Regions from separate parts of the Bradyrhizobium brasilense genome, predicted to be linked through region 3. Evidence: riboswitches for the same ligand, from Rfam matches in the RefSeq annotation. Region 3 holds a riboswitch; each other region holds the start of a gene.
The links. Region 3 has a riboswitch for cobalamin ahead of metE (5-methyltetrahydropteroyltriglutamate--homocysteine S-methyltransferase). Riboswitches for the same ligand answer to the same signal wherever they lie in the genome.
Positions count from the first base shown of each region.

Region 1: another riboswitch for cobalamin. It lies ahead of QA635_RS34435 (ribonucleoside-diphosphate reductase subunit alpha); the one in region 3 lies ahead of metE (5-methyltetrahydropteroyltriglutamate--homocysteine S-methyltransferase).
Region 2: another riboswitch for cobalamin. It lies ahead of QA635_RS27070 (DUF1636 family protein); the one in region 3 lies ahead of metE (5-methyltetrahydropteroyltriglutamate--homocysteine S-methyltransferase).
Region 4: another riboswitch for cobalamin. It lies ahead of QA635_RS05515 (TonB-dependent receptor); the one in region 3 lies ahead of metE (5-methyltetrahydropteroyltriglutamate--homocysteine S-methyltransferase).

Region 1 covers NZ_CP121669.1:7,461,629-7,466,950, reverse strand. Annotated here, with positions in the region: gene QA635_RS34450 (HrpF/NolX family T3SS translocon protein) at 1-1,078, opposite strand, end outside; partial or broken gene QA635_RS34445 (nodulation protein NolW) at 1,437-1,795, opposite strand; gene QA635_RS34440 (class I SAM-dependent methyltransferase) at 2,261-3,193, shown strand; cobalamin riboswitch at 3,607-3,822, shown strand; gene QA635_RS34435 (ribonucleoside-diphosphate reductase subunit alpha) at 4,030-5,322, shown strand, end outside.
Region 2 covers NZ_CP121669.1:5,737,675-5,742,996, reverse strand. Annotated here, with positions in the region: gene QA635_RS27080 (cobyric acid synthase) at 1-964, opposite strand, end outside; gene cobO (cob(I)yrinic acid a,c-diamide adenosyltransferase) at 976-1,629, opposite strand; cobalamin riboswitch at 1,666-1,877, shown strand; gene QA635_RS27070 (DUF1636 family protein) at 1,972-2,346, shown strand; gene cobW (cobalamin biosynthesis protein CobW) at 2,343-3,377, shown strand; gene cobN (cobaltochelatase subunit CobN) at 3,377-5,322, shown strand, end outside.
Region 3 covers NZ_CP121669.1:6,846,561-6,851,882, forward strand. Annotated here, with positions in the region: gene metE (5-methyltetrahydropteroyltriglutamate--homocysteine S-methyltransferase) at 1-1,899, opposite strand, end outside; cobalamin riboswitch at 2,001-2,203, opposite strand; gene QA635_RS31945 (hypothetical protein) at 2,310-2,648, opposite strand; gene QA635_RS31950 (nodulate formation efficiency C protein) at 3,546-4,394, shown strand.
Region 4 covers NZ_CP121669.1:1,218,843-1,224,164, forward strand. Annotated here, with positions in the region: gene QA635_RS05505 (amidohydrolase family protein) at 1-568, shown strand, start outside; gene QA635_RS05510 (CobW family GTP-binding protein) at 570-1,499, shown strand; cobalamin riboswitch at 1,727-1,922, shown strand; gene QA635_RS05515 (TonB-dependent receptor) at 2,029-4,305, shown strand; gene QA635_RS05520 (PepSY domain-containing protein) at 4,308-5,322, shown strand, end outside.

The DNA.
Region 1 (5,322 bases), 620 kb from region 3:
GCAGCTGGGAAGCCGCGCTTCGCACCTCAGGGGAAAGGCTCTTGTCGTCCACCATACTCACGAGCTTTTCCCGGGTCAGATCGCCATTTCCAAAGAAAGCGTCCTGGTTCTTGTTGATCGTGTTTAGTGTGCTCAGCTCGGGTCGAGTGAGACTCATCGATGACGAAGCGACCTGCAGGAAGTCCTCTTTGTGGACCTTATCTATCGAGCCGCCGTACAACTGCTTCCATTGATCCGGGTGGTCGAGAAAATATTGAGCCGCCGCGAGGACCTGTGGGGGGCATTTGCCAATGTCGGCGTTGCCGTCCACGATGCGCCTGAAATCCGCAAGGCTCAAGTTCTTGGGCAGGTTATCGGAATAGCGGTAGAGTTCGCGCAAGGCATCGGTCAGTGTCATGACCGATGGCTCACCGTTCCCCGTACCGTCGGATGGCATGTAGTTCTGCTCGTAGGTCCGCGCCCGCTGCTCCTGGAACGCGGCAACTTGAGGGTGATGGTCGGAAAAGCCGCTGAGATCGCCCGCTTTGATCCTGCCGCCACAGCGGCCGTCGCCTTGCGAACCGATCGCATAGAAGAGCTCCGGGTCCTGTTGCAGTGCCTCGATCGCCGCCTTTAGATCCGGCGGTGTCGAGGGATCGTTGGCCAAATCTCCCAGAGACTTCCAATCAAGCGGGCATTTGTCCTTGTGGCGGTTCAGCACAGAGACAATCTGCAGTTCCGCACTAGTCAGCGTGCCACCGTTCCAGGTGATCCTTGAGCTTTGTACGGGCGCTTCCGCAATGATTGGGCTGCCGGCAGCACAGGACGGCTGTGGGTCATCCTGATATGCATCCAATGCTGCCCTTATCTCTGGTGGCAGGATATTCCGCGCCTCTTGCGTGAGTTCCTCAGTCAGTTGCTTGGTCGATTCTGTGGGGGCCCGCTCCTGCGGTGCTGCATGATCGCTGGTCGTGTCTTTCGACGAGAGGCTGGCCAGCATCGCCTGAAAGCTGGAAAAGTCCTGCACCGAGGAGGGCGGGGCGGGCATTCCGGAGAAAGCCACAGTTGAATTGGCGGTTGGCGATAGGTCGACTGACATTACACGTCCTCCGATGTAAGTGTGCACCACAAGACGGTCACCGGCGCGGCCCTAGATCGCGACGAACAGGGAGTGTTGATCGGCAGAGTTCAACAGGTTCTACCACTTGCATCCTGTTGCTCAGTGCGCCTTCAGCGCTCAGTTTCGCGACTATCCATGGGAACGCCGCCGTCTAAATATTCACGCCGTATGGTAAAACGGACAACCTTTCGAGAAGCTGACGGCACTCAGACGATTTCAAGGTGATTGATGAAACAGCCTTGCCCGCAAGGGACCTGGACGTATTTCAATGCCGGTGCCAGCTTCGCTTAGTTGCGTTCGCCTGGCCTGGTGCCATGGCTGAGTGCATCGAGTGCCGCTTGAATGCATCAAAGCTGATCGGATTCAAGATCAGTAGTCGATTTTGCGCCTCGTGCGCGTCGGATATGTAAAGCACCCGCCCATCGTAGTACCATTGAAAATTATAGAGCTTGATCAAGCGGTCGAGAAATTCTCGCGGTGGGAGTTCCGGTAGCCGCCCGCGAATCCGCCCCTTCACCCCAGTACTTGCATTGACCCGGATATTCCGATTGTGACCGAATTCCTGCAGTGCGGTCGCGAGGTCCTGATCCAGAACGTGTAACTGTAAGGCGTCGATGGCAGCGTCAGCGGCGCGCCGAGCGTCCTTGGCGACGTCAGGCAGGTGAAAACAGGAACACATAGTACTTTCTTCAAGATGACAGCCTCCGAGATCGGATGAGTATACCTGCTATTTTCACGACAGGATCGACACCAAAATTCGTCCCAAATTTGGAGGCCGATACTTTCTTTCTAAATCGAAAGCAGCCGCGGTCATCAGGTAACGAACGTTCGTCAGCTTTCGGTCAGCTCGCTTCTCTAAGTGCTGGCCCATTCGCGCTCACGAATGCTGCCAATCTTATCACGCGACAGAAACGGTTCTTCTCATGCTGCCTGCCGTTGCCTCGACTGCTCTCAACTCGGCCGAATGTATCTCCAGCGGCTGTTCATCGGTGCGGGACCAGTTTCATGATAGTCTTACGCAGGCGGATGCTCTTGTCCGCTTGCCGCTTCTGCTGTCGCATCGGCGGGTGTAAGACCGACCTGTATACCAAAGTGCGGGCGAGTACGAAGGCACCTGTCGTCGACTCGCTTGCAAATGAGATGGGAGGAATTGCGTTGCGGATGGATTTTTCGCGTATTAATCGGTCTAAAGCTATATTCTATGATATTTATGCTTCTGATGATCCGAGGGCATATTTCTCGATCCTCGGAGACTTGGATTATATGATCCCGGACGTGGCTGAGCCGGTTGTGCGCCAAATCCTGGCAGCGAAAGCTTCGGCAACTGGCCTTAAGCCCATCGTGCTCGATGTTGGATGTTCATACGGCATCAACGCAGCGGTGCATCGCTTTCCGCTGACCTTCGGGGGCTTGCGTCACCGCTACGCCCGGCGTGAGATGAGGGCGATCAGTTCTGAAACACTGGTGAGTCTCGATCGCAATTTTTATGCAGCCTGGCCTGATGTCGGGGTGGCGCGCTTTATCGGCCTCGATGTGTCGGCACGGGCGATCAGCTATGCAAAGACTGTTGGCCTCTTGGAGCAGGGCATCGTCGCTGACCTTGAAAAGGAGGCGCTATCGACGGATAGCGCGCGCATTCTCCGCTCCGTGGATGTTATCATGTCAACCGGATGCATCGGCTACGTTACCGAGAAGACGTTCAGCGAGATTCTCGATGCGACAGAGAAGCAACCATGGATCATCTCCTTCGTGCTACGAATGTTCCCATTTGAATCGTTGGCCGAAGCGTTTGCAAAGCGTGGTCTTGTGACAGAACGTCTTACCGGCGCGACGTTTATCCAGCGTCGCTTTCGCGATGCTGAAGAGTTTGAAAGTTGTTTGGCCAGCTTGGCGGCCCTTGGCGTGGATGCGACCGGCCTCGAATCAGAAGGGCTGTTGCATGCGGATCTGATCTTGTCTCGCCCAGAGGCGGATGCGCGGGCCACGCCTCTGGAAGACGTTGTCACCGTCGCCAGCGGCAGGGGACGGCCGATTGGACCCCGTTACGTTCATGTTGAAAGCAACGAGGGCTTTCAGGTTGCGCTGGAGCCCTGACAGTTAAGGACCACTGTGCAGCGCGCGAATCTCTTCGGCGCTGGATCAAGACGTCGAAAAACAAGGTCATTCTGTGTCGAAGGCGCGCCAGAGCCAATGTTGTTCGCCGACGATGGATAACGACTCGTCCAGATGCCGTTTGTCGCGGCGAGCGCTGCTATTCAGATCGGAGAGCGCCTTGCCGAATTCCCTCTCTACTGACGCGCGGTTTCATAGATCGCATCAATGCGACACGTGGGTCAGAATTTCCTCGACTGTGCGCAAGCTCAACGGAAACCGGAAAGGCAGCCCAACGGCATCTCCAATCATCTGCAGCGGAAGTGACAGCGGCGATAGAGTGGTCCGGGCAGGTCGGTATGTTTTTGCCTTCTAAATCTTGATCTCTCCAATTGACGAATCCCGGCGCGTAGTGCCTATCTATAGTCAGTCACGGTCTTCCGTTCCCCACACCTTGTAGGGCGGAAGCTAAGAGGGAACCCGGTGCGCCAAAACGGCAACTCCGGGGCTGCCCCCGCAACTGTAAGCGGCGAGCGGTTGTCATCATGGTCACTGGCGCGACACAGCGCCGGGAAGGCCGACAGCCGCAGTGACCCGCGAGCCAGGAGACCTGCCGCGACCGAATGAAAGTCCTCGGGCGGGGTGCTCCGGTGGGTCGCTTGCAGCCGGGGACATTTGCCCGGATTCCTCGCAAGTCGTCCGCCCGGCCCGCGCCTAACATCGCGGGGTTGCCGATGTCGCCGTCTTACAATTTCGATCAGCATGGTCATCTCATTGAGCCGCCGCACGGGCAGCGGCGCCCAGCGCAGGCAAGGCCTACCCCGCCTAAGTTTGGTCTTGTGTTGCCATCGCCAGCTCCGCTGCCGCGCCCCCTTGCGCCATCGCCAAGGCCGGCCGATCTCAAGCTCGATCGGACGCGCGACGACCTGGTGACGCCGTTCGGCAAGCTGACGGTGACCGACCGTTACCTGCTCGCCGGCGAATTGCTCCAGGACATGTTCGCGCGGGTGTCTTGCGCCTTCGCGGATGATGTTGCGCATGCCCAACGTCTCTATGATGCGATGTCTCGGCTGTGGTTCATGCCGGCCACACCGGTACTGTCCAACGGCGGCACCACGCGCGGTCTGCCGATCTCGTGCTTCCTTAACTCGGTGTCGGACTCGCTCGAAGGCATCGTCGGCACCTGGAACGAGAATGTCTGGCTTGCCTCTAACGGTGGCGGCATCGGCACCTACTGGGGCAACGTTCGCTCGATCGGCGAGAAGGTGAAGGGCGGCGTTACCTCGGGTATCATCCCGTTCATCCACGTTATGGACGGCCTGACATTGGCGATCAGCCAGGGCTCGTTGCGGCGCGGCTCTGCGGCGGTCTATCTCGATATCCACCATCCCGAGATCGAGGAGTTCCTCGAGATCCGCAAGGCGTCCGGCGACTTTAACCGCAAGAGTTTCAACCTGCACCACGGGATCAACGTTACCGACGCGTTCATGCGTGCCGTGGGCGCCGGCACCGCGTTCGCCCTGCGCAGCCCGAAGACCAACGATGTCATCCGCGAGATCGACGCCCGGCAGCTGTGGCAACGCATCCTGGAGAACCGGCTGCAGACCGGCGAGCCTTATCTGTTGTTTATTGACACCGTGAACCGGTCGCTCCCCAAGCACCAGCGCGAGCTCGGCCTCAAGGTCTCTACCTCCAACCTGTGCAGCGAAATTACCCTGCCGACCGGCATCGATCATCGCGGCGAGGAGCGCACCGCGGTGTGCTGCCTATCGTCGCTCAACCTCGAGACCTGGGACCAGTGGAATGAGAAGCCAGGCTTCATCGAAGACGTCATGCGCTTCCTCGACAACGTGCTGACCCACTTCATCACGGTGGCGCCGGACGGCATGAAGCGTGCCCGCTACGCCGCCTTGCGCGAGCGCTCCGTCGGCCTCGGCGTCATGGGCTTCCATTCGTTCCTGCAGGCCAAGGGCATTCCGATGGAAAGTGTCGTGGCCAAGTCGTTCAATCTGAACATGTTCCGGAAAATCCGTCGCGATGCCGACGCGGCATCCGTGACGCTCGCGCGCGAACGTGGGCCGTGCCCGGATGCACTGGAACGCGGTGTGATGGCGCGCTTCAGCCATAAGATC
Region 2 (5,322 bases), 1.1 Mb from region 3:
GATGATGCGCGAGGAGATCGATGTCCCAGCCTTGCGCGCGCAGGAAGGCGAGATCGCCGCGGGTCGATTTCGAGCCGGGCAGGATGACGAGCTTCGCATCGCCCGGGATGGCTTCGCCCGGACGGACCATCGCGAGATCGACGCCGGGCTCGAGCTTCAGCGGATCGAGGTCGTCGAAATTGGCGATCCGCGACAGCGCAAGGAACGCGATCTTGCACTGGCCCGGTTTGCGCGCCTCACCGAGCCCGAGCGCATCTTCGGCCGGAAGTTCGCCGGCGCGGACGAACCAGGGCAGCACGCCAAAGCCGCGCCAGGCGGTGCGCTCTTCGATCAGGCGGTAACCGTCATCGAACAATGTCGGATCGCCGCGGAATTTGTTGATGACAAAGCCCTGGATCATCGCCGCATCATCAGGGGCGATCACCGTCTTGATGCCGACGAGCTGCGCGATCACGCCGCCGCGGTCGATGTCGCCGACCAGCACCACCGGCACGTCGGCTTTGCGCGCAAAACCCATATTGGCGATATCGGACTTGCGTAAGTTAACCTCGGCGGGGCTGCCGGCGCCCTCGACCAGAACGAGGTCGGCGCGCTGCTTCAGGCGCGCAAAACTCTCCAGCACCGCGGCCATCAGCGACGGCTTCATGCCGGCATATTCGCGCGCCCGTGCGGTGGCGATCCGTTTGCCGTGCACGATGATCTGGGCGCCGACATCGGTTTCGGGCTTCAGAAGCACTGGATTCATGTCGGTGTGCGGCTCGACGCCGGCGGCGAGCGCCTGCAGAGCCTGCGCGCGGCCGATCTCGCCGCCGTCGACGGTGACGGCGGCGTTGTTGGACATGTTCTGCGGCTTGAACGGCAGCACGCGCAGCCCGCGCCGTCGCGCGGCACGCGCAAGGCCGGCGACGATGAGCGACTTGCCCACGTCCGAACCCGCACCCTGGATCATCAATGCGCGCGCCATGGTGATGTCTGTCAGAACTCGACGCCCGGCTGGGCCTTGATGCCGGAACGGAACGGGTGCTTCACCAGCGTCATCTCGGTGACGAGATCGGCAATCTCGATCAGCTCCTCCTTGGCGTTGCGTCCGGTGAGCACGACATGGGTCATCGGCGGCTTCGACGTGGTCAGGAACTCGACGACGTCGGCGATCGCGAGGTACTCGTAGCGTAGCGCGATGTTGATCTCGTCGAGCACGACCATGCGCAGGCTCGGGTCTGCGATCAGCTGCTTGGCCTTCTCCCAGCCGGCTTGCGCCGCCGCGATGTCGCGGGCGCGATCCTGCGTCTCCCAGGTAAAGCCTTCGCCCATAGCGTGGAATTGACAGAGATCGCCGAAATGCCCGGTGAGCAGGCGGCGCTCGCCGGTATCCCAGGCGCCCTTGATGAACTGCACCACGGCGCAGGGAAAGCCGTGCGCCACACAGCGCACGATCATGCCGAACGCGGAGGACGATTTTCCTTTGCCGGCGCCGGTATGGACGATGATCAGGCCCTTTTCACCGCTCTTGGTCGCCATGATGCGGTCGCGGGCGGCCTTCTTTTTCGCCATCTTGTCCGCGTGGCGCGTATCCAGCGAAAGATCGGTGCCGACGGCGCCGTCTTCAGCGTCCTTTCCATCAGAAGTCATCACATTCCTTCGGCTTGACAAGTGCGAGGCTTGGACGAATGGTGGTCCCGCGTTGGTTCCTGTCCTACGACAGGCGAAGAGGGAATGCGATAGGGCTCCGCTAAATCGGGCCCGAAGCGCAGCCGCCCCCGCGACCGTGACCGGAGAGATGCCCAAGCCACTGATTCCATGCGGGGTTGGGAAGGTGGGCATTGAAGGGTAAAACCTGCTCCGCAAGCCGGGAGACCTGCCAACGCAGCATGTTGTGAAACCGGCGGACGGGGTGTTCCGCGACGGGGAACGAACCTGTCCAAAATCGGTTCGTGTGCCTCATCGCTTCCCGCTGTCAATCCAGGAAGGGCGATGAGCGTTACACTTCATGTCTGCATCACCTGCCGCGCCGGCCAGACGCCGGCGGAAGGTGAGCTCGCGCCCGGTGCACGCCTGCATGCCGCGCTTGTCGAGGCCGGCGTGCCCGATGACGTCAATCTGGTTCCCGTCGCATGCCTGTCGGCCTGCAGCCAGGGTTGCTCGGTCGCGCTCAGCGCGCCGGGGCGCTGGTCCTATGTCTACGGCCGACTGTCCGCTGATAATGCCGCGGATGTGATTGCCGGTGCCTCCGCCTATGCGGCGGCGCCCGACGGCATCGTGCCGTGGCGCAGCCGTCCGGAAATCTTCCGCAAGCAATCGCTCGCCCGCATTCCACCTCTTCCCGTCGTGCCGGAGGCCGCAGAATGACCACGCTCGCCAAAATTCCGGTCACGGTCGTGACCGGCTTCCTCGGCTCCGGCAAGACGACGCTGATCCAGCATCTGATCCGCAATGCCAACGGCAAGAAGCTCGCGGTGCTGGTCAACGAGTTCGGCAGCGAAGGCGTCGACGGAGACATCCTGAAGTCGTGCGCCGACGCCAATTGTCCGGCCGAGAACATCGTCGAGCTCGCCAATGGCTGCATCTGCTGCACCGTCGCCGACGATTTCATCCCGGCGATGGAGCAGTTGCTGGCGCGGAACGTGAAGCCCGATCACATCGTGATCGAGACCTCGGGGCTCGCCCTGCCGAAGCCGCTGCTGAAAGCGTTCGACTGGCCGGAGATCCGTTCGCGGATCACGGTCGACGGCGTGATCGCGCTCGCCGACGCCGAGGCCGTCGCCGCCGGCCGTTTTGCGCCTGATCCGGCCGCGGTGGATGCGCAGCGTGCAGCGGACGACAATCTCGACCACGAGACGCCGCTGTCGGAAGTGTTCGAGGACCAGATCGCCTGTGCCGATATCGTGCTGCTGACCAAGGCGGATCTCGCCGGGGCGGAGGGGATCAAGGCAGCGAAAGCGGTGATCGCGGCCGAGATGCCGCGCGAGGTGCCGATGTTGCCGGTCGTCGACGGCACGATCGACGCGCGCGTGATCCTCGGGCTCGGGGCGGCGGCGGAAAACGATCTCGCGGCGCGGCCGTCGCATCACGATGGCGAGGAGGAACATGAGCACGACGATTTCAATTCGGTTGTGATCGATCTTCCGGAAGTTTCGGATGTCGACGCGCTGGTCGCCTCGATCAAGGGGCTGGCGCGCGAGCAGAACGTGCTGCGCGCCAAGGGCTTCATCGCGGTCGAAGGCAAGCCGATGCGGCTATTGGTGCAATCGGTCGGGGAGCGGGTCAGGCATCAGTTCGACATGCCCTGGGGCGCCCGGGCGCGGCAGTCGAAGCTCGTCGTGATCGGCGAACATGCCGACATCGATGAAGCCGCGATCAGGGCACGGCTTGGTGTCTGATGCACGTCGTCTTCCGCGAGAGCCGCGGCCTTGAGGAGACCGCGACGCCAAGGGACCTCGGCCAGGATCCGGCCGATCTCGTGGTGTTGTCGTTTTCCGACAGCGATCTTGCTGCCTTCGCGGCCGGCTGGCGGCGCGGCCGCGCCGCGTTGCCGTCACTGCGGCTCGCCAATCTCGCGGAGCTGCGCCATCCGCTGTCGGTCGATACCTATATCGAGCGGACGCTGTCGCACGCGCGTGGCATTCTGGTTCGGCTGATCGGCGGCGAGCCCTATTGGTCGTACGGGCTGGCCGCGGTGCATCGGCTGGCGAAGGAGCGCGGCATCGCCCTGGTCGTGCTGCCGGCCGATGGCCGCGACGATCTGCGGCTGGATGAGTTCTCGACCTTGCCGGTCTCGACGCTGCGCCGTCTGAAGGTGCTGTGCGACAAGGGCGGCCCGGTTGCCGCGCAGGCCGTGATCGCGCAACTGGCGCTGGCGTCCGGACTCTATGCCGGGCCGGTGGTCGGCGAGATCGATCTTCCCGAGATCGGCGTCTACGATCCCCGGCGCGGTGCCGTCGCGGCGTTGCCGGCACCGGACGGCCGGCCGCGCGTGCTGGTGACGTTTTATCGTTCTTATCTCGCGGCCGGCGACACCGAGCCGGTCGATGCATTGATCGATGCATTGCGTGAGAGGGGCTTTGATGCCCACGGCGTGTTCGTCACCTCGCTGAAGGCGGCGGGCGTGGCCGACTGGCTGCGCGCTCAGTTCGCGCAATGCGCTCCAGCGGCCATCGTCAATGCGACCGCGTTTTCCGCGGCCGGTGACGACGGCGCGACGCCGTTCGACGCCGCATCATGCCCGGTGTTCCAGGTCGCTTTGTCGACGGCGCAGCGCGAGGATTGGGCCGGATCGCTGCGCGGTCTGTCGCCCGGCGATCTCGCGATGCATGTGGTGCTGCCGGAGGTCGACGGCCGCCTGTTCGCGGGCGTCGTCAGCTTCAAGTCGCCTGGTGAGCGCGATCCCGAGCTGCAGTTCGCGCATCTTGCACATCGACCGGATGCCGAGCGCGTCGCTGCAATTGCCGCACGCGTGGCCGCCTGGCATCGGCTTGCCAGCAAGCCGACACAGGAGAAGCGGCTTGCGCTGGTGCTATCGAACTATCCCGGCCGTCCACATCAAGTCGCGCATGCCGTCGGCCTCGATGCGCTTGCCTCGGTCGGGGCGATGCTGGCTGATCTCGCGGCCGCCGGATTTGACCTTGAGCCGGTGGCGTCGCTGGGCGACATTCTTTTGCGCAGGACCCTGACGTGGAACGTCGCCGACTATCGCGCGGCGCTTTCCGGCCTTCCCGAGCTGCTGCAGGACGATCTCAGCCGCGCATGGGGCGCGCCGGAAGATGATCCCGATTGCCGTGACGGCGCATTTCATTTCGCGGCGATCTGCTGCGGCAAATCGGTCATTGCCGTTCAGCCGGAGCGCGGTGAGGTAGGGCAGCGCGACGCCGACTATCACGATCTGGCGCGCACGCCGCGCCACGCCTATGTCGCGTTTTATCTGTGGCTCAGGCGGCAGGCCATCGACGCCGTCGTGCACATCGGCGCGCATGGCACGCTGGAATGGCTGCCCGGCAAGTCGGTTGCGCTGTCATCCGCATGCTGGCCGGAGGCGCTGATCGGCGATCTGCCTGTTGTCTATCCCTTCATCGTCAACGATCCCGGCGAGGCGGCGCAGGCCAAGCGCCGGATCGGTGCCGTGACGATCGGTCATCTGCCGCCGCCACTGGCACAGGCCGCGGTCCCCAAAGGCTTGCGCAATCTTGAGCGCTTGCTCGATGAGTATTCGACCGCCGATGGTCTCGATCCGGCGCGGCGGCAGCGCCTGATCGCTGCGATCCGCGACGAAGCGCGCATCGCCGGGCTGGAGGACGATCTCGGTCTCGCGGCGTCGGTCTCGGCGGCCGA
Region 3 (5,322 bases):
TCGGCGCGGCGGCAATCCTTCGCGCAGCGCAGCCTCGTCGATCTGGATCATGGCCGCACCAGCATTTTCGAGATCGCCGACTTCGTCTCGGATCGCGAGCGCAATTTGACGACAGACCTCGGCTCGGGGAATATCATCGCGAACAAACGACCAGTTCAAGATCGTGACTGGTCCGGTCAACATCGCCTTCATCGGCTTCTTAGTTAGGGATTGCGCGTACCGCCACCAACCCACGGTGATCGGCTTCGGCCGTGAGACATCGCCAAACAAGATTGGCGGCCGGACACAGCGCGAGCCATAGGATTGTACCCAGCCGTTTTTGGTAAATGCGAAGCCTGCGAGTTGTTCGCCGAAGTACTGCACCATGTCATTGCGCTCGAACTCGCCGTGCACGAGCACGTCCAGGCCGATGTCCTCCTGCCAACGTACGGCACGCGCAGTCTCCTCCTTGAGGAACTCGTCGTATTGCCCGTCGTTCATCGCGCCTCGCGCGTGTGCTGCCCGGGCATTACGGACCTCTGCAGTCTGCGGAAACGATCCGATCGTCGTGGTAGGAAACGCCGGTAGTTTGAAGCGCTTGCGCTGGATCTCGGCACGACTGGCAAATGGACTGGCGCGCCGGCGCGTGGTCTGGTTGATCGCTCTCATCCGGACGGCGACATCGGCATCTCGGATCTTTGGCGAAGTCCCACGCTCGGTGGTGATGCGCTCCGATTCCGCAAGAGCGCCGGCAACATTCTGATCTCCTGCAAGAGCCCGCGCCAAGGTCGCAAGCTCACGAATCTTCTGAACCGAGAATGCAAGCCAACTCTTGACGTCTGAAGCGAGCTCCGTCTCGAGTTCAACATTGACCGGCACGTGAAGCAACGAACAAGATGGAGCGATTTGTATGCGATCCTTGCCGAGCTTCGTGATAGCGGGATCGAGCCGCTGGCGCAGTGCCGACAAATTCGTTCGCCACACATTGCGGCCGTCTATCACGCCGAGCGACACGACGAGATCACTTCGCTTGGCGGAAATGATCCGGTCCAATAACGCTGGCGCCCGAACCAGATCGACGTGCAGTCCGGCGACAGGTAGGCGCAAGGCGGTGGGAAGATTGTCGCCGAGGCCGCCGAAATAGCTGGCGACCATGATCTTGATGGCCGGCCCTTCCCTGGCGAGCCGGTCATAGGCATGTAGCAAGGATTTTCTTGATTCCACATCCAGATCAAGAACCAGGCAGGGCTCGTCGAACTGAACCCAATTTGCCCCGCGTTTGGCCAATTCCTGCAGAACCTCGATATAGACCTGTATCAGGTCATCCAATAGTGACAGTGGCTGGAACGCAGGATCAGCACTCTTGCCTAGCTTTAGGAATGTGACCGGGCCGATCAGGACAGGGCGAGTCTGAAAGCCAAGGGCTTTGGCTTCCTCATACTCCTCGATAGGCTTGCGAGAGGACAGCCTGAAAGTCTGTCCGCGGTGAAATTCCGGGACCATGTAATGGTAGTTGGTGTCGAACCACTTGGTCATCTCCTGCGCGGGTGCGCCATCGCCGCGAGATCCATGGCCGCAACTCGCACCCCGGCTGTCGTATTGTGAACCGCGTGCCATGGCGAAATACGTCTTGAGGGAAACGGGCTCGGCTTTCGAGGCGTAGACTTCCGGGATGGCGCCGACCATGACACTGGTGTCGAGCACCTGATCGTACAGCGAGAAGTCGTTCGACGGAATGACGGTGACACCGAGGGACTTCTGGCGCGCCCAGTTCGCGGCACGTAGGCCGGCTGCATCCTCGAGCAACTGCCGTTCGCTAATTCTCCCGGCCCAATAGCTTTCGAGTGCGACTTTGAGCTCGCGCCTTGGACCGATGCGCGGCGTTCCGAGCGTGGCAACCGGAAGTGAGAGAAGAGACATACCGCTAACCCCGTGTTGGGGCAAAGGCCATGGCGGACGCAGGCAGGAGAAGTCGCCCGAGCGACGGCTGCTTGGCGCACCACCGGGACACCCCGCCCGTGGATGAACATATTGTCGGGGCAGGTCTCCTGGCTCGCGGGTCATTGCTGCTGTCCGGCCTTCCCGAAGCCGCGCGGGCTTCAGTGACTTTGTTGGACAGTGGCTCGCCGCTCACAGTTGCGGGGGCAGCGCCGGCATTGGCACCGGCTTCCCTCTTAGCTCCGGATCAAACGGAAACCGGAGAACCTCGACGACTTGGATTATCGGCAAGAGAACGCGGCCGTCAACCTCTCAAATTGGTACTGCGGCCTGTCTTACGCGAATGACGCTCCACGGCCGCGCTTGATCACGACGTGGACGCCACTCTCCAATCATAAGATATCGGAATGGCCATCTCGGAGGCGCGTGGCGTCGGGCGGCGTGTCAGATCCATGGAAGAGACGACGCGGCCTGCAGGTGAAGGTCACCGCGCCGAGCGGGACGCTTTCATGCGGCCCGGCTTTTGAACGATTCATCGAGCACGCTTCGATGCGCCCTTTCTTCTCCACCAATATCCATGGATCGGTGACGAATAGGCGCAAGAGGTATTCGCTAAATCCCGCAGCGTGCTCAGCGGACGTGTCGATGTGCGACCAGCCAATCCTGGTAGGCGTCACGCCGACGTTTTGGTGATACTGGCCAAAGCAAGCATATTGAATCACCACAACCAAAAGAGAGCCTCGCATGAAAATGGCTGTTTGGAGCGCCCTCGGCGTCTTTGCTGCTGCCGTCTTTACGGTCGGTCTGTTCGGCTGGATGGCAAGGCCTTTTATGAGCCGCCCCGTCAGACAGATGCTCTCGGAAGTGTTGAGTAGTTCAAGCCGAAGCTAGCAAGACCTGAGGCTTCTCTCTTGCCGGTCGACACGGCTGCGTGGAAGCGCAGCTCCTCTAATGTCGACTGCAATGACGAGCAGGTAGACGACGGCCCATAACGTTGCGCGACCGGAGAATCCCACGTCTCGTCCGCTTGGTTGATCCGTGAAGTTCCTTAACGTCGATTCCAGATCGCTCGCCACTGAAGGGCGGCTCCGCGTTGGTGTAGGCCGCAAAGTGCAAAGCACAACAGGCTGGGGCGCCCTCCATTCGTAGTAGCGGCAACGCCCCCGGATCACACGGATCGATGGCGGCATACCTGCTCCCAATTGTCGTCAAGACTCCGGCAGCGAGGCATTCGCCCGCTGTCGAAGATTCCTGCGTGACAAGAATCATTCACGGAGGTCGTGGCGAATAAGCTGAATGGTAACATTAGAACGTGCGCAGGTCGGTAAGTCGACAAAGACAGCACAAACCTGCCGCGAACTGCCGGTTATTGCCTGGCACGAACAATGCAAGTCCTCATCATGTTCAGGCTTCTCCTCCTGGGCAGGTCCAGCATTGCAAATTGAGGCTTTGGCTGACCACTGAAGTTAGCGGCGCGTGACATCGAGGGACGGCGCCTGCTCGCGCGGGACATCGGCAGGCGCCTGCGTCACGTTGCCGCTAACTTCTTGCGATCTGCGCATAGCACGCTGAGGAAGACGCGCCGCTTTGGATTGACGTGTGGATGATAACCAGATGAGCCGGACGCAATGAAGAAAAAACCTGGAAGGCGCGTGCTTTGGTTCTGTATCGCCCGGTCGCTGATCTGCCTGGCCGGGCTGGCGTTGACGAGCAACAATGTTCGCGCCAACGACCACGCGCTTGTCGAAAGGGTCAAGTCAACGTGGCGAGCGCAAGATGGTGAGACTATAGAACAAATCATTTCCAAGGTCTCGAAGGTGGCTCACTTTGTGCCTCGATCGTGGGGAGTCGCTGAAGGAATTGACCGAACAGAGTATGTTTATTTTTCATGGACCAGGCACCCGGACAATAGATCAGACGAACAGTACGCTATCACTTGGAAGATCGCGACTGACGGGACGATTAAACTTGCGTCGACATATGCAAAGCCGATTGAATTGGGCTGGCGCGCCTTGGCGCTCTCGTTGATCGCCAGTGAAGTCACAGATGGCGAAAGGGACGCAAATCTTCAGTTTCTGCATGATCCGGCCAACTTCAACTTCGTGACGACTGCGCAAGGCAAACTCGGCAACCTTCTGCGGCACGGCCGCTGCCATATCATTGAACCCGTCGCAGTGGATTACGTGTCGAAACCCAATGACAAACCGACCGAGAAGGGCGATCTGTGGCGCGTTCTGCTTTTGGTGAACTGTAAGATCCCAGGACCCCATTATTTTACCCACAACGGCGTCATCACTTTCGAGAAGGGCGAGGGACAAGATTGGGAGCCGCAATCTTTCTTCGCCAAGCGAATCGCGGCTTATCCTCCAGGCTCCTGGTTCGATCGGATAGAGCCAAGTGAACGGGAAGCAATAGAAAGGGCGCGAAAGGCCTCGGCCAATGGTCACACAAAGCAAGATCGCGGCGCAGCTCCTTGACGCTGAGCGCCCCGGAGTAGCAGCAAAGCACACGCGTTCGGAAGCGCTGACTTGTCCTGTAACGTTTTTGCGACAAACCGCGAGCCTCTCGCAGCTCGTCATAGGGCAGCACCGTTGCTCTCGGCCCATTCCGCGAAGCAAGCGATGCCATGACCAGGCGCCCACGTGCCAGCTTACGAGAGCCGGTTTAGCCCTCCCCGCTCACATGCAGCGAGCGGGCGCCAATCTGCGACGCGGCCAGCTCTAGATCCATTCTTCGGGGGAGTTGGCCTAGCGATGCTTGCGGCCCCTGCTCTGACCAGGCGTGCGCGCAGCGCATCGCTTCAACGGACAATGGCACCCGCAGGAGCGTGACGCCGAAGGCGGCACGCGGGAGCGAGTGCAGCGACGAGACCGGTTAATAGGGTACCCGGGAACGGGGCAGTGATAGCGACGCCGGCATACCTCATGGCGGCGGGCCCCTTTCCCGAGTACCCCCGGCGAGGAATTCTGCAGCCATGCTGCGTCCGATCGACCGCAGAATTGGGACGGAAGATCTAGATTTCCTCACGCGGCTCGTTTGCGCGTCGTAAATCCTGATCTGAAGCATGCTTCTTTCGCTCTTCCCCACCCGCCCGGGCGCCGTCTCTCGTTACAAATTCGGCTTTGAATCGGCCGTCCGCTTCAAGCCCGCAACAAGAGCTCAGCAGTTCACGGCTGCCCACTGCGCCTCTGGATCGCGATGCCCTTCCGAAGGTCGGACGCCTTCTCCGCGCCGACGGAGCGCTCGACGTTGTCAAATTCGCTAAAGCATGGATCGCTCTGCCTTTCGCCGGCGTACCCGATCGTCTGGCCACGAAGTTCGCGCAGCTGAGTCACTCGCTATCGTGCGGAGGCGCCGCCTGGTCCCTATGCATCAGGACTTTTGAAGACCGGGCTGACCGCGTAG
Region 4 (5,322 bases), 3.3 Mb from region 3:
CGAGGAACTGCTGGCGGCACAGGCCGAAGAGCCCTCGACCTTGGTGCTGTGGCATGTGCTCGATATCGAGAACAACGCGCATCATCGCGATCTGCTCGACATGGCGGTGCTGTATCCGGGCGGCGCGATCGCCTCCGACGCGATGCCGTGGACGCTGTCCGACGGCCGTCCCTACAGCGGCGACGCCTGGCCGCTGCCGGACGATGCCACCTCGCATCCGCGCTCGGCGGGCTGCTTCACCCGCTTCATCCGCGAATGGGTGCGCGAGCGCAAGAAGGTGTCGCTGCTCGAGGGCATCCGCAAATGCGCGCTGATCCCGGCCGAGATCCTGTCGGCGAGCACGCCGGCGATGCGGGCCAAGGGCCGGCTGCAGGTCGGCGCCGACGCCGATGTCGTGGTGTTCGACTACGAGACGCTGAGCGATCGCGCGACCTTCTCCGCGATGAATCGTACGGCGGAGGGCGTGCGGCATCTTGTGGTCAGCGGCCAGCCGCTGATCAGCGATGGTGTGCTCGATGTCGCGGCGCGTCCCGGCCGGCCGGTGCGCCGGCCCGTCACCGGAGGCTGAGGTGCCGGTCCCGATCCTGCTGGTCGCGGGCTTCCTCGGGGCGGGCAAGACCACGGTCGTCAACCATCTGCTGGCGCATGCGCAAGGGCGGCGCATCGCCGCCGTGGTCAACGATTTCGGCGCGATCAATATCGACGCGGAGCTGATCGCGGGCGCCGGCGACGGCGTGGTCAGCCTGAGCAATGGCTGCATCTGCTGCACGCTGGAGGGCGACCTGCTGCGCACGCTCGCCACGCTGCTGCGGCGTGATCCGCGTCCCGAATTCATCGTGATCGAGACCAGCGGGATCGCCGATCCCGCCGACATCGTGCGCAACCTGATGGATCCCGTGATCTGGAAGGAGGCGCCGCTGGAGACGGTGCTGTGCGTGGTCGACGCGACGCAGCCTGCGGCGAAGCTGAACGATGCGCTGCTGCGCTCGCAGCTCCGGGCGGCGGACGTGGTGGCACTGAGCAAGGTCGATCTGACTGACGCCGCCACCTGCGCCGCGATCCGCGACGCCGTGCGCGCGGCGCGTCCGGCGGCCGTGGTGGTTGATGCCTCGCATGGCGAGGTGCCGGCCGCGCTGCTGTTCCCGGCGGACCTCGATCATGTGTCGGCGCCGCGCGAGACCGCGCCGCGACGGCCGGCGTCCGATCGCTTCGAGACGCTGAGCTGGACCTCGGAGCAGCGTGTGCGGCTGCCGCGCCTGCAGCAGGCGATCGGCAGACTGGCGCCGAAGCTGGCGCGGGCGAAGGGATTGTTCGAGACGGTGGAGCAGCCCGGGCGGCTGACCGTGTTTCAACTCGCCGGCGGCCGCGCGACCTTGGCTGCGGGCGGCCTGCCGTCGCCCGGCGTGCCGCGCACGCGCATCGTGTTCATCGCCGAGATGGGTGCGCTGTCGCGCGCGGAGATTGATGAGGTGATGCAGGGATGCGTCGAGGCTCAGTGACGCGAACCTACGTTTCCCGTCATCCTGAGGAGCCGCGAAGCGGCGTCTCGAAGGATGAATCGGCCACCAGCCGGGCCGTGCATCCTTCGAGACGCGCGTGCCGCGCTCCTCAGGATGACGGGTTGTCTTTCGGCGTCAGCGCTCGACGTCGCTGTGTCATCGCCGCAGCATCACCCGCAAAGCATGTGTGCGACAATCGCATCGAATTGACAGCCTTGCCGGCACCACCTATCGTTTTTGCCGACGGTTCCCTTCGGGGATCAAAAGGGAATGCGGTGCGAGGGTAACCCCAATGCCGCAGCTGTCCCCGCAACTGTAAACGGCGAGCCTTTCGTCAATTTGCCACTGGGCCATCAGGCCCGGGAAGGCGTCGACAGGCGATGACCCGTGAGCCAGGAGACCTGCCGTCAGTCGTGGTCACACGCGAGCACATCGGGCGGGGGCGTCCTGGTGGGATCGGAGCACTGCCTTTTCGGCAATGCGCCATCCGCGTTCGCGGTGACGTGCCACGTTACCGCGAGTCCTTTTCATGTCTCCGTCCTCTCCCGTTGCGCGCAAATGGCGCCTCGGTCTTCTCTGCTCCCTGTCATCGCTGCTGTTGCCGGCCGAAGGCTCGGCACAAACACCGCCACCAACCAGGCTCGATCCGATCGAGGTCGCGCCTTCCGCTGCGGCAAAGCCGAAGCCCGCGGCGCGCAGCCGTGACATGGCCGCTGCGGCGCGGCCGAGGCCCGCGACGATCGCAACAGCCGGCAACACGCCGCGCGTCGCAGCGTCGGGCGTACCGGGATCGGCATCGCCGACGCTCAATGCCACCACGCCGGGCGGCACCGGCAGTCGTCTCAACCTGACGCCGCTGCAGACGCCGGCCAGCGTCGAGATCATCACGGCGCAGACCATCGCCGAACGCGGCCAGCACAACGTGCTCGATGCCGTCACCCAGGACGCGGCCGGCTTCATCGCAACGCCGGCACCCGGCAATGGCGGCCTGTCGTTCAGCACCCGCGGCTTTGCCGGCAGCAACTCGGTGATGATGCTGTATGACGGCACGCGCTTCTATATCGGCTCGGGCACGCTGACGTTCCCCTACGACACCTGGTCGACGCAGCGCATCGAAGTGCTGCGCGGCCCGGCCTCGGTGCTGTACGGCGAAGGCGCGATCGGCGGCGTCATCAACGTGATCCCGAAGAAACCGCTCAGTACGCCCTACAACGAGGCCGAAGTTTCGCTCGACAGCAACATGACGCGGCGGCTCTCGGTGGACAGCACCGGGCCGATCAATCCCAATGTGTCGTACCGCGTCAACGCTACCGGCAACATGTCGGACGGATGGGTCGATCGCGACAAGACCTCGAACGCGGTGGTCTCCGCTGCGGTGCGGGTGCAGGCATCGGACAATCTCGCCTTCACGCTGTCGGAGGACTACGGCGACCGCAGTCCGTCGCGCTATTTCGGCACGCCGCTGATCAACGGCTCGATCCAGGACGCGCTGCGCTTCAAGAACTACAACGCATTGGACAGCGCGATCCGCTACCAGGACAGCTGGACCCAGTTCAAGACCGAATGGGACGTCGCCGACGGCATCAAGGTCAGCAACACGCTGTATTATCTGACCAGCGAGCGGCACTGGCGCGACATCGAAAACTACACCTGGAATCCGAAGACCCGGCTGATCGATCGCTCAAGCTACATCGAGATCTTCCACGACCAGAAGCAATTCGGCAACCGGATGGATGCGACCTTCAGCGGTCACGTGTTCGGACTTGCGAACCAGGTCGTCGCCGGGTTCGACGTCAACCGGATCGACTTCACCCACACCAACAACTCGCCCTATGGCGGCGCGTCGTCGGTCAATCCTTACGTGTTCGATCCGGGATCGTTCTTCGCCACGACGACGGCGACCACGCCGGGCTTCAACGCGATCGTCAATCAATACGCGCTGTTCGCCGAGGACCGTCTCTTGTTGACCGATCAGTTGTCGCTCGTCACCGGTGTCAGGTACGATCGTCCCGAGGTCGATCGCACCGACTACAAGGCGCCGGCAAACAGTTTCGAGACGACGCTATCAGGCACCAGCTGGCGAGCTGGCCTCGTCTACGAGCCGATCAAGAACCTCGCGTTCTATGGCCAGTACGCGGTCGGCGTCGATCCGGTCAGCAACCTGATCTCACTGTCGACCACGCAGAAGACGTTCCAGCTTGCGACCGGCAAGCAGACCGAGATCGGGGTCAAGCAGTCGTTCTGGGGCGGCCGCGGCGAGTGGACGCTGGCTGCCTACGAGATCGTCAAGACCGGGCTCACGATTCCCGATCCCGCCAACCCCACCGGCGGCCTGGCATTGCAGATCGGCCAGCAATCATCCCGCGGGGTCGAAGGATCGATCGGGCTCGCGCTGAGCGACGGCTGGCGCGTCGACGCCAATCTTGCACTGCTGCGCGCCAGATACGACAACAACAGCCAGGTGGTCGGCGGCAAGATCGTCAGCTTCAACGGCAATGTCCCGGTCAACGTGCCGCAGCAGGTCTCGAATGTCTGGCTGACCTGGGATTTCGCGCCCAACTGGTCGGTCTATGGCGGCGTGCAGATCGTCGGTGCGATGTACTCCGATCTTGCCAACACCCAGCTGCGGCCGGGCTACAACGTGGTCAATGGCGGCGTCAGGTGGAAGCCGGACGACCGTACCACGGTCGCGTTCCGCCTCTACAATCTGTTCGACAAGGCTTACGCGGTGACCTCGAACGGCACCGGGCAGTGGCTGCTAGGTATGCCGCGTACCGCCGAATTGTCCGTCAACGTGAAGTTCTGACCATGCGCAACGCTCTGATCCGGCGCGGGCGGCGATGGCTCTATATCGTCCATCGCTGGATCGGCATTGCGACGTGTCTCCTGTTCGCAACGTGGTTCATCTCCGGCCTTGTCATGATGTACGTGGCCTTTCCGCGCCTTACCGACAGCGAGCGCCTCGCCGCGCTTCCTGTCATTCCCTGGAGCAAGGTGCAGCTCGCACCCGATCGCGCGATGGCGATCGCGGGTGTCGAGCGTTATCCGCGTGACCTGCGGCTTTCGATGATGGACGACACGCCCGTCTATCGGGTGACCGGCTGGAAGGAAGGGGCGATCACGATTTCGGCGATCGACGGCAGCGTGATTGACCGGATCACGCCGGACCAGGCGCTGGCCATTGCCGCTCATCATCCGCATGCCTTGCAGCCTCGCTTGATCGAAACGATCACGCGCGACCAATGGTCGGTCACGTCGCGCTTCGATCCGTTGCAGCCGCTCTATCTGATCGGTCTCGGCGACGCCGATGGCACCGAACTCTATGTTTCCTCGCGCACCGGCGAGATCGCGCTCGACACCACGCGTTGCGAGCGCATCTGGAATTGGCTCGGCTCGATCCCGCACTGGATCTATCCGACCGTGTTGCGCAAGGACGGCCCGCTGTGGCGGGATGTGGTGCTGTGGATCTCGGGTGTCTGTCTTGTCGTCGCGATCACCGGCTTCTGGATCGGCGTCCTCCGCCTGCGGCTGATGCGCCGCTACGCTGATGGCGCCGTCTCGCCTTATCGCGGCTGGATGGCCTGGCATCACATCGCCGGCCTGATCGGCGGCATCTTCGTTCTCACCTGGACGTTCAGCGGCTGGCTGTCGCTCAACCCCGGCGGCGCGTTTTCCGGGCGCGGCGTCACCCGTGAGATTGCGATCGGCTATAGCGGCCATGACACGGCCGACATCGTCGCCGGCTTCCAGTCGTCGCCATCGATGCCGGCGGTGGAGGCCCGCTTCGTCTGGATCGGCGGACACCGGTTGATGTTGCTCGACG